DNA from 2 places in the Mycobacterium spongiae genome. Region 2 is predicted to be linked to the other one. Evidence: predicted binding sites of a transcription regulator. Region 2 holds the regulator's gene; the other holds the start of a gene.

Region 1 (5,470 bases), 120 kb from region 2:
GGTGGTCTCGATATCTCGGGACCGCACCAGCAGCGTGACCAGCAGCCCGAACGCCGCCAGCAGCACGCACAGCGCCGTGAGCAACTGGTGGGGCGAAACCACCGGCCGCAGCAAGAAAATGGCCACGATGGCTGCGGCCACCAGGTTCACCATCCCGGTCGCCGCGGCCCCCCGGATCATTCCCAGATGGGGCAGCAACACGAATGGCCAGGCCAGCCCGCCTACCAATGCGCCCAGATAGTCGGCCGCGTTGAGGTTGGCCAACGTGCGGCCACTATCGGTCGCGCCAGCCACCCGACCGCGCTGCAACAGCGTCATCAGCAGCGGAACCTCGGCACCGACCAGGCCGCCGATCAGGGCCGTGCTCACGGCGAGCACCCAGGCTGAGCCATCCGCGGCATCCAGGAACGCGAACGCCACATAGAGCGCCGCCGCGGACACGCCGCCGATGATGCCCAGCGCCACCTCGACGGCGATGAACGTGATGGCCGCGTGGGCCAGCAGGGGCTTGATCGCCAGGGCGCCGGCCCCCAGTGCGGCAATGTACCCCGCGACGATCAGCGACGTGGCCACGATGCCGCCACCGTTGAGGCTCGTCGACAGCGTCAGCAGCGCTAGTTCGTAGACGATGCCGCACGCCGCACATGCCGCGACGGCGGCCAGCAGCAGCGCCCGCCAGCGCCTCGGAGGCTCCGGGGACCGGCCCCCTCCGGGCGCCGGTGAGGGTGTCGACGCATGGTCGGTCGGCGCATGTTCGGTAGCGGTCATGACAGCGCGGCGGCGATCACACCTCCCACCGACAGCAGCATCACCGCCGTGGCGAACGCGGCGGGATGCAGCTGCCTCGCCTCGATGTGATCACGAAAGCGACCCGGCACCGCGATCTCCAAAATGACCAGCGCCGTCCCTTGCAGGGCGACGCCGACAAACCCGTACACCGCAACCCCGAGCAGCCCTTCGCCCAGCTGGCTGGAGCTGGTGAAGATAGCGCTGATGATGACGATGGCGAGCGCGGCATACATGGCGCAGGCGAGCACGACCGCGTTGGGGCGCCGGTCGACGAACACCAGTTGCCGCAGATTTCCCGGGGTCAGCAGGTTGACCATCACGAAGCCGACCAGCAGGACAGCGAACGCGACCAGGAAGTACAAAACACTCGCGACCGCGCCGCGGATGAGCGGATCAATGGTCAGGGTGCCGAACTCGACTCGGGCCTGGTTCATGACTGTCTCCTTTGCGTGTGCGTCACCTGCGTCTACTTGCTGCCGCCCGGGCCGCCGGAGCTGCCACCGGAACCTCGCGACGGAGCTCCCGGGTAAAACCCAGGACCCAAGAAAATGAATGCGCCGTGGTTGTATCCGCCGCTAAGTTTCTCGACCCGGATGATGCACGGATAACCACCGTTGGGGCCGATGATCACGATCTTGCGTCGGAAGCGCAGGTACTCGCTGGTGCCATAGGACGCCCGCGCTGCGGGCTCCTCCTGCTTGGTGAGCGCGGCGACCACCTCCGCGCGCGATCCGCCGCAGAGGTAGTTCGTTCCGTTCACATCGCGAGATACCTCGCGATAGTTGGCCGCGATGTACGTGCCGATGTCCTTGCTCAGCAGGTTTATTCCAAAAATCAGCGCCACGGTGGCGGCGAGGGCAAGCGCGCCGGCAACAACAAACATGCGGTTGCGACTCACGGGTGCCACCGGCTCGTCGTGTGGACCACGGTCCCGCCACCGCCGGTCGGGTACAGGTGCCATGTGCGCCAGCGCCAGCCGGTCCCGTCGGGTTGGGCGGCAAGCGCGGTCAACGCGGCGTCATCGCCGGGGAACGTGCCGCCGAGCCAGCCGGGTTCGTGGTCGCACCGCTCGCGCAGATGGTGCGCCAGCCGCCGAAACGCCGCTTCGGTGCGTGCCTCGGTGTGAGATTCAAGGTGGTAGCCGGGCGCGTCGGTGCGTTCGGGCAGATCGCCGCCATGACTGCGCGCCGTACAGGAAACCTCCTCGGAGAAGTGGCCGTCGACGGCGACCACGTGCGAGGCGCCGAGGACTCCGAGAAACAGAGCGCTGCCGTTGGGGTGGCGCAGTCGATAACTGGCCAGCGGACGCGGCGTGGGCGCGTTGAGGGCGAGGCCGAGCACCGCTCCCGATATGTCCGCCGGAGCTACGGCGAGCTGATGAAGTGGCACCGACGCGGTCCTATGCCGAGGCCGGGGGTGCGGGGTAGACCGTGAGCTCGCCGGCTAGCACGGACTTGCCGATCGATATCTCCCACGGCATGGTGGGCGCCCAACGTTCGAATCCAAGCAGTGCGGTCTCGTCGGCATTGGCGTAGTCGACGTAGTCCATGTCGCCGCCGGCGGGTAGGCCCGTGGTGCCTTCGGTGGTATATCCGGCGCGACCGCGTTCTGATTCCCGAAAAGTGACGCCGTCGATCACGTGCTCGCCGCCGGGCTGTATCGCAAGATCCGTGCGTTTGGTCCACATCGCGAGTTCAAGGCGCCCCTCGTCCTCTTCGACGCTGAACCAGATCGGCTCGTCCCCGCCTTCCAGCAGATGCTCCCACCACACGAACGGGCCTTCGCGAAAGGTGACCGATCCACGAACGACGTAGTCGATCCCGCCGTAGCTGACAATCGCGCCGGGACCGAGTTGGCGCGGTCCGAACTGCGGCATCGCGTTGAAGGAGAGCGGATCCTGCCGCTGGCTTCGTCTGTCTGGTCTGTCCGAGGTTCTTGGCCGCCGGCTCGCCTTGATGAGAACAACGATGGCGGCGATGAAGAGCGCTATGGCGAGCATCACCAGCAGACTTCCCATGCGTACCTTTCCGTACCGCGCACGGCATAGAGATGGCGCGGTTTAACGTAACAGCTTTCGGGGGACCGCTGTCACGACGGTGGTCGGAGTCTGGGGTCCTACGCGGAGGCTGGGGGCGCGGGGTAGACGGTGACTTCGCCGGGCTGCACCGATCTGCCGGTCGATATCTCCCATGGCATAGTCGGTGCCCAGCGCTCGAACGAGAGCAGCGCGGTCTCGTCGTCGTCGGAGTAGTCGACATAGTCCATCTCGCCGCCCGGCGGCAGGCCCGTCGTACCTTCGGTGCTGTACTCGGCAGTGCCGCGATCGGCTTCCCGGTACACGACGCCGTTGACCCCGTGCATGCCGCCAGGTTCCAGTTCGAGATCCGTGCGCTTGATCCAGATGGCGAGTTCAGGCCCGCCGTCGTCGTCCTCGACGCTGAACCAGATCGGCTGGTCGCCGCCTTCCAAGAGGTGCTCCCACCAGACGAATGAGCCCTCGCGGAAGGTGACCGACCCGCGCACCACGTAGTCCACTCCGCCGTAGCTGACGATCGCACCGGGACCCAGATGGCTTGGCCCGAACTGGGGCATCGAGCTCGGTGACCGCGGGTTCTCGCGCTTGCGTGGCTGGGTGGGTGACTTGGGCTGTCGCAGCCCCTTCCGCAGGACCATGATCGACGCGATGTACAGGGCCACGGCGGCCACGACCAGCAGTGTTCCCACGCAAGCCTTCCGGGCCCGGGCATCAACCAGTATGGGTTTCACGGTAGCAATCCGGCCCGGGCCGGCTAGCGTGTCCTGCGCTCGCATGTCGGTGCGAGCCACTACTGTATCGAACAGTTGTTCGCAACAGAGCGGGGAGAGCAGGCAGTGCGGGTATTGGGTGTTGATCCCGGGTTGACCAGATGCGGGCTGTCGCTGGTGGAGAGCGGGCGAGGTCGGCAGCTCACTGCGCTGGACGTCGATGTGGTGCGTACCCCGTCAGACGCCCCAGTGGCGCAGCGATTGCTGGTCATCAGCGATGCGGTTGAGCACTGGTTGGACACCCATCTCCCGGAGGTGGTGGCCATCGAGCGGGTGTTCTCCCAGTTGAACGTGACGACGGTGATGGGCACCGCCCAGGCGGGCGGAGTCGTTGCCCTCGCGGCGGCTAAGCGCGATATCGACGTGCATTTCCACACCCCCAGCGAGGTCAAGGCGGCCGTTACCGGCAACGGTGCCGCCGACAAGGCGCAGGTCACCGCGATGGTCACCAGAATTCTTGCGCTGCAAGCCAAACCGACGCCGCCTGACGCTGCCGACGCGCTGGCTCTGGCGATCTGCCACTGCTGGCGGGCGCCGATGATCGCCCGGATGGCCAAAGCGGAAGCGCTCGCCGCGCAGCAGCGCCGCAGCTACGTGGCCAAGCTGAAGGCCGCTCGATGATCGCCGCGGTCCGGGGCGAGGTGCTCGAGGTGGCGCTCGATCATGTGGTGATCGAGGCAGCGGGCGTCGGCTACCGGGTCAACGCGACGCCATCGACGCTGGCGACGTTGCAGGTGGGGACCCAGGCCCGGCTTATCACCGCGATGATCGTGCGCGAGGACTCGATGACGTTGTACGGGTTCCCCGATGGCGAGACGCGCGACCTATTTCTGACGCTGCTGTCGGTCTCCGGCGTCGGGCCTCGGCTGGCGATGGCGGCACTGGCCGTGCACGACGCCGCGGCGTTACGGCAGGCGCTGGCGGACGGAAACGTCGCGGCACTGACCCGAGTGCCCGGCATCGGTAAGCGCGGTGCCGACAGAATGGTGCTGGAGCTGCGCGACAAGGTGGTCCCCTCCGGTGTGTCACCCGCCGGGGGCGTAGCGCCCGTCAACGGTCATGCAGTGCGCAGCCCCGTGGTGGAAGCGCTGGTGGGCCTCGGATTTGCGGCCAAACAGGCCGAGGAGGCCACGGACAAGGTGCTGGCCGGAGACCATGACGCGACGAAATCGAGTGCGTTGCGTGCCGCCCTGTCGCTGCTGGGCAAGACCCGATGAGCTCGGAGGAGCCCTCAGACCGGGATGTGTCCCCGGCGCTGACTGTGGGCGAGGGCGACATCGACGTCAGCCTGCGGCCGCGTTCGTTGCGCGAGTTCATCGGCCAGGCGCGGGTGCGCGAACAGCTTCAGCTGGTCATCGAGGGAGCCAAGAACCGCGGCAGCACACCGGATCACATTCTGTTGTCCGGTCCGCCGGGGCTGGGCAAGACGTCGCTGGCGATGATCATCGCCGCCGAGCTCGGGTCCTCGCTGCGTGTGACCTCCGGCCCCGCGCTGGAACGCGCGGGCGACCTGGCCGCGATGTTGTCCAATCTGGTCGAGCACGACGTGCTGTTCATCGATGAAATCCACCGGATCGCCCGGCCCGCCGAGGAGATGCTTTACCTGGCGATGGAGGATTTCCGGGTGGACGTGGTTGTCGGCAAAGGGCCTGGGGCAACATCGATTCCGCTTGATGTCGCGCCCTTTACCCTGGTGGGCGCGACCACCCGCTCGGGCGCGCTGACCGGCCCGTTGCGCGACCGGTTCGGCTTCACCGCGCACATGGATTTCTACGAGCCCGCCGAGCTGGAGCGGGTACTGGCTCGTTCCGCCGGAATTCTGGGCATCGCGTTGGGTGCTGAGGCCGGTGCCGAGATCGCCCGGCGCTCGCGGGGA
Region 2 (5,470 bases):
CTTCTGGACGCCGGACCACGGCGCCTTCGTCGTACGGGGAGCTATGAAGGCCGCGTGGGACAAGCTCCGCGGTCCCGTAGGCCAGCTCGGTGCGCCGGTCGCCGACCAGGCCGTGGATGGCGACGTTGTCTCGCAGCAGTTCTCCGGCGGCACGATCTCGTGGAACCGTGCGGATAACACGTATGCCACCGACCCCGCGAACTTGGCCCCGCTGCTGTCCGGATTGCAGGTCCCGGGGCAGAACCAGCCAAGCACCTCGGAGGCCCCCCCGGAAGGCACAAAGTTCACCTGGCATTGGTGGTGGGTGATCGCGGCCGTGCTGGCGGTGCTCGTGATCGCGTTGCTCGTACTGCTGGTGGTGGGTCTGCGCCGGCGTCACTCGGGCGACGATTCCGGTGATTACGAGCTCGATCAGGACCCGGACGCCGGGTACGACGCCACCGCCGAGGGACGTTGGCCGCCCGACGATCTCGACTTCGGCTCCGAGCAATTCTCGTTCGGTGAGCAACACCCGTCGGAGCATCTGGCGCCAGAGGCCGGACCCGTGTCGCCGATCAGTTGGCCGCGCGGTGAGGCGGCGGCTGCCGGTGTGGCCGAGCTTGCCGCCAGGGGCGAAGCGTACGGCGACGACGACATGTTTGGCGCCGACGAAGGCTATGGATTTGAGGGTCTTGAAGGGCCTGAGGGCGTTGAGGGGATTGAGGATGAAGACCCCGACTTTGTAGACACTACGCCCACACCCGTCGTCTCATACGCCGATCTGTCTGGTGCTTCGGAGGAAGCGGTTCCTGAGCCCGTCGTTCCGGAAACCGTGGCTCCGGAAACCTTCGCTACCGAAACAGAGGTTCCGGATGCCCGCGTTCGGGATGCCGTTTTTGGGGGCGCCTACGTAGCGAGTTCGGCCGCCGACGCCGCCGGCACCGCCTCACCTCAGGAGGCTGACTCGAGCCCCGACGAGCGAATCGGGCGACATGCGGCGGTGGATCACGACGCCTATGCAGGGGAAGCCCGGCGGGCGACCGCAGAATCTGCCTCGGACCCGTACCGGGTTCGCGCGGAAGGGATTACAGCGTCCGCCGGGCCGCCCAGGCCGAGTCCGGCCGTGCGCCCGACATTACACTTGCCCCTTGAGGATCCATACCAGGCGCCGGACGGATATCCCATCAAGGCCAGCGCCCGTTTCGGCCTGTATTACCTGCCCAGCGATGCGCTGTACGGGAACACGCGCGCCGAAATCTGGTTCTCTAGCGAAGAAGCCGCACAAGCGAACGGGTTCACGCGAGCGGACTAGAACTCGGCCCCGGGGCCATGGGTGGGGTTTTCGCGCGCGCTATACCTTGCGGATCACGGTGACGACTTTGCCCAGCACGGTGGCGTCATTGCCGGGGATCGGATCGAAGGCCGGATTGTGCGGCATCAGCCACACTTGACCGCCCGCGCGCTTAAACGTCTTGACGGTGGCCTCGCCGTCAAGCATCGCGGCGACGATGTCACCGTTGTCTGCGACGTTTTGCTGCCGCACTACCACCCAGTCTCCGTCGCAAATCGCCGCTTCGACCATCGAGTCACCGACTACCTTGAGTAGGAACAGCGTGCCCTCGCCAACCAACTCACGCGGCAACGGGAAAACATCTTCGACGGCTTCCTCGGCAAGGATCGGACCGCCGGCGGCGATGCGTCCGAGGACGGGGACAAAGGTGGGTTCTGGTAACGCGTCGGAGCCCGCCACCTCGGTGGCTGGCGCTGTAGCGCCGTCGTCAGCACCGCGCACGTCCACCGCGCGCGGGCGGTTCGGGTCCCGGCGCAGATATCCTTTGCGCTCGAGGGTGCGGAGCTGATGCGCCACTGAGGACGTTGAGGTGAGGCCGACCGCATCGCCGATTTCCCGGATGCTCGGCGGGTATCCGCGTGTCGTGACCGAAGTCCGGATGACGTCGAGAATGGTGCGTTGACGCTCGGTGAGCGCCGAGTCCATGGAACGCAGGCCGGTATCCGAGCCAGTGGCGCCGCTGACGACTGTGCCCATCGTTCCCCCGCCCGATCGCTCGCCAACCCGGGTGTCGTTGCTGTCGCTCATGGCCCCGAATGTAGCTGGAACCAGCCCAAGAATCAAACATGTGTTCGAGCTGGCGTGTCGCGGGACTGCTGCTGGTGACCGGTCGGCAATCCCGGCGGTTTGTCGGTCGGGCAGATCTGTCGGTGGCGTGGTCTAGCGTTTCGCGCAGGCGACACGCATCGATCAAATGTTCGGGTATCGAACACACGAGCGATTACGCTGTCGAACGTACGAGCGAGAAACGCCCCACCCAGAGAAGCTAGAGAAGGCTGAGAGAAGGCTGGAGGAACAGGAATGACACTCATCCACGCTGGCGCGCCGTCTACCGCGAGGCCGCGCGGGCCCTTCAACAGGCCGGCTGGTCCGCCGTCGGTTGGCAGGGCGCGGGTGGACCGATCGCGCCGGCCCAGCCCGTCTCGCCCCGAGGGTCCGCCGTTGTGCTACCGGGGCACCGGTGTGGGGATGTCGGCCGCAGCTCACCGTCGGCGCCCCGTCTCGCCAGCAACGACGCTGGCGTTGGCGCTGCTTGCCGCGCTGATCACCGTCTGGCTCGGGCTCGTGGCGCATTTCGGGGACCTGGTCAACGGCGGCTCGGCCGATTCGGGTGCTGACATGCCGGACAGACTTGCCGTCGTGCGCGTCGAGGCCGGGGAGTCCCTTCGCGACGTGGCGGCTCGGGTGGCCCCAGACGCGCCGGTTCGCGAGGTAACAAGCCGTATCCGCGAACTCAACGCTCTGCCGTCGACGACGCTGGCCACAGGCCAGACGCTCATTGCGCCGGTGGGCTGACGGTGCTCGCGGGTGGGGTACGAAAACGGCAGTGTGCCAACGTTGCTCGTTGATGCCGGCGCCGGGCGATCATGGATCTCGGCGGCATTGGCCCTGCCAGGCACGACGCAGGTACGCTCGGAGTCGTCTGCGATACCCGGATGTCAGCACGGCGAAGGAGCGGCCATGCACTGTCCGTTCTGCCGGCATCCCGATTCACGCGTGATTGACTCTCGGGAAACCGATGAAGGTCAGGCGATCCGACGGCGTCGGTCCTGCCCGGAGTGCGGGCGACGATTCACCACCGTAGAAACCGCAGTCCTCGCAGTGGTCAAGCGCAGCGGTGTCACGGAGCCTTTCAGCCGGGAAAAAGTGATCAGCGGCGTGCGGCGGGCCTGTCAGGGGTGCCAAGTCGATGACGACGCGTTGAACCTGCTGGCCCAGCAGGTTGAAGATTCCGTGCGTGCGGCCGGATCGCCGGAGGTGCCGAGTCACGAGGTCGGCCTCGCCATCCTCGGGCCGTTGCGCGAACTCGACGAAGTGGCGTACCTGCGGTTCGCGTCGGTATACCGGTCCTTTTCGTCGGCCGACGATTTCGCGCGGGAGATCGAGGCTCTGCGCGCCCACCGCAACGTATCGACACCCAGCTGATGAACCGCGGCGGCCCGGACCTACACCCTGATCTGGCAGCGCTGGCACCGCTATTGGGCACCTGGGCGGGGCGGGGCACGGGTAAGTATCCGACCATCCAACCGTTCGAGTACCTGGAAGAAGTTGTGTTCTCCCATGTGGGTAAGCCGTTCCTGGCCTACACGCAGAAGACCAGGGCTGTCGCCGACGGGAAGCCGCTGCATGCCGAGGCGGGTTATTGTCGTGTTCCCGGACCGGGACGCGTGGAACTCGTTCTCGCCCATCCGAGTGGTATCACCGAAATCGAAGTGGGGACGTACTCGGTGAACGCTGAGGTCATCGAACTGGAGTTGTCCACAAGTTCGACCGGCGGTATCGGACTATCCCCGACCGCCAAAGAAGTGACCGCGCTTGGCCGTCGCATCAGCGTCGAGGGCGACGAGCTCTCGTATAGCGTGCAGATGGGCGCCGTCGGGCAACCGTTGCAGGATCACCTCGCCGCCGTACTGCGCCGACGGTGCTGAACGGCGTCAGTCGACCTGTCGGACACCATCATTGACGACGTGGCCGGCCACGCGAACCCACCCTTCCGGACTCCAGGTCGTTTGGATCAACGAGCCTTTGCCCTGGGTGATAGTGAGATCGCGGCTGAGGTAGTCGGTGATCCGAATGGCCGCGGAACCGGTCGCTTCGTCTTCGGGGACACCCAAGTTAGCGGCGAACATCCGGGCGCGTAGCGCGCCAGCGGTCGGATCTGCCCAGGTCCAGAGGTAGTGCGCGATGTCGTCGGAAAAATCGGCGGGATCGGCGCCGGCGAGGGCGTCGAGTGAGTCGAGGTCGTGGATGGCGAATTCCGGTGCCCATTCGGAGCGGGCGCTGATGCTGGTGAGATCACCCTGGTAGCTCACCTGAACAATGCCGGCGGGTACTTGCAGCGTATTGAGTGGCGTACCGGCTTCCCGCAGCCACCAGGAAGCTCCGACGGTCGGGTGCCCGGCGAAGGGAATCTCGAGGCTCGGTGTGTAGATCGTGGCGTGCGCGGTGGTCGAGCCAGCGGCGGGTAGATCGACGAATATTGTTTCGCTGTAGCCCAATTGGGTTGCCAGTTGCTGCCGGTCTGCGGGTTCGACTTTGCTGGCATCGACCACGCCGAGGGGATTCCCAAAATTACCGTGTGCATCGCTGAAAACCCGGAGCACCGTTACCTCAATAGCCATGGCCCGACTGTACGACCCAGCACCGGGCTCGCACAGCCCCCGGCGTCAGGTAGCGCTGCGTTCGTCGGAACCGATCGCGTTGAGAACGGCAACCCGGGTATCCGCTGAGCCGGTGACGGTCTCTTCGCCGCCCCCTTGCCGCAACAGCGCGCGAAGCGCGGCTTGGTCGTATTCGGACGGGGTGGTGTCATCGATGAACCGTTGGACGACGTCGATGAATCGGGCCGGGTCGTCATGGAACGGGAAGTGCCCGGAACCGTCGAAGATCTCCAGCCGGGACCCTGGCATAGCTGCATGCGCCATGTGAGCGTGACGCACCGGGACCACCACATCCTTTGTTCCCCAAATGATCTGGACCGGAATGGCCTGAGTCAAGTAACAGCGATCCAGCATCGTGACAATCTGTCCGCGCCAGTCGACCACCGCTCGCAAGGTGCGTCCGAACGCCGCTGAGGCTGTCGGTTCTGGTAGGTCGTCCAGTATCCGCAGCACGTTCAGCAGATCCTGTTCCAAGCCGGTGGTTCCGATCATTTTTCCCACGAGCCGCCCTGCCATCTGTACCGCCGGCAGTACCAGGGGCAACCGCAGTAGGGCCATTGCCTCACTGCCCATCGGCAACGACGCCAACCGGAACACGACGTTGACGTCCTTGGTGACCCCGCCCACGGACACGAGGATCAGCCGCTCGACGAGCTGAGGAAACTGGTAGGCGAACTGCATCGCCACCCCGCCGCCGAGCGAATGGCCCACGATGGTCACTCGCTCGATGTCGAGCACACTAAGTAGGTCGCGCATCCCG

Evidence for each region. The regulator LexA, encoded in region 2, represses DNA repair genes until DNA is damaged. The targets are predictions, from matches to a motif close to CGAACANNTGTTCG.
Region 1: the regulator LexA is predicted to act here: its motif matches at 3,624-3,637, upstream of ruvC (crossover junction endodeoxyribonuclease RuvC).

Annotation. Positions count from the first base shown of each region.
Region 1 is NZ_CP046600.1:2,081,828-2,087,297, forward strand. Features, by position in the region: gene F6B93_RS08640 (polyamine aminopropyltransferase) at 1-768, opposite strand, end outside; gene F6B93_RS08645 (DUF350 domain-containing protein) at 765-1,223, opposite strand; gene F6B93_RS08650 (DUF4247 domain-containing protein) at 1,256-1,687, opposite strand; gene F6B93_RS08655 (DUF2617 family protein) at 1,684-2,178, opposite strand; gene F6B93_RS08660 (DUF4178 domain-containing protein) at 2,189-2,806, opposite strand; gene F6B93_RS08665 (DUF4178 domain-containing protein) at 2,905-3,513, opposite strand; gene ruvC (crossover junction endodeoxyribonuclease RuvC) at 3,661-4,215, shown strand; gene ruvA (Holliday junction branch migration protein RuvA) at 4,212-4,811, shown strand; gene ruvB (Holliday junction branch migration DNA helicase RuvB) at 4,808-5,470, shown strand, end outside.
Region 2 is NZ_CP046600.1:1,963,015-1,968,484, forward strand. Features, by position in the region: gene F6B93_RS08060 (LGFP repeat-containing protein) at 1-1,291, shown strand, start outside; gene lexA (transcriptional repressor LexA) at 1,331-2,077, opposite strand; gene F6B93_RS08070 (LysM peptidoglycan-binding domain-containing protein) at 2,351-2,845, shown strand; gene nrdR (transcriptional regulator NrdR) at 3,011-3,475, shown strand; gene F6B93_RS08080 (peroxynitrite isomerase) at 3,475-3,978, shown strand; gene F6B93_RS08085 (PhzF family phenazine biosynthesis protein) at 3,985-4,671, opposite strand; gene F6B93_RS08090 (alpha/beta fold hydrolase) at 4,717-5,470, opposite strand, start outside.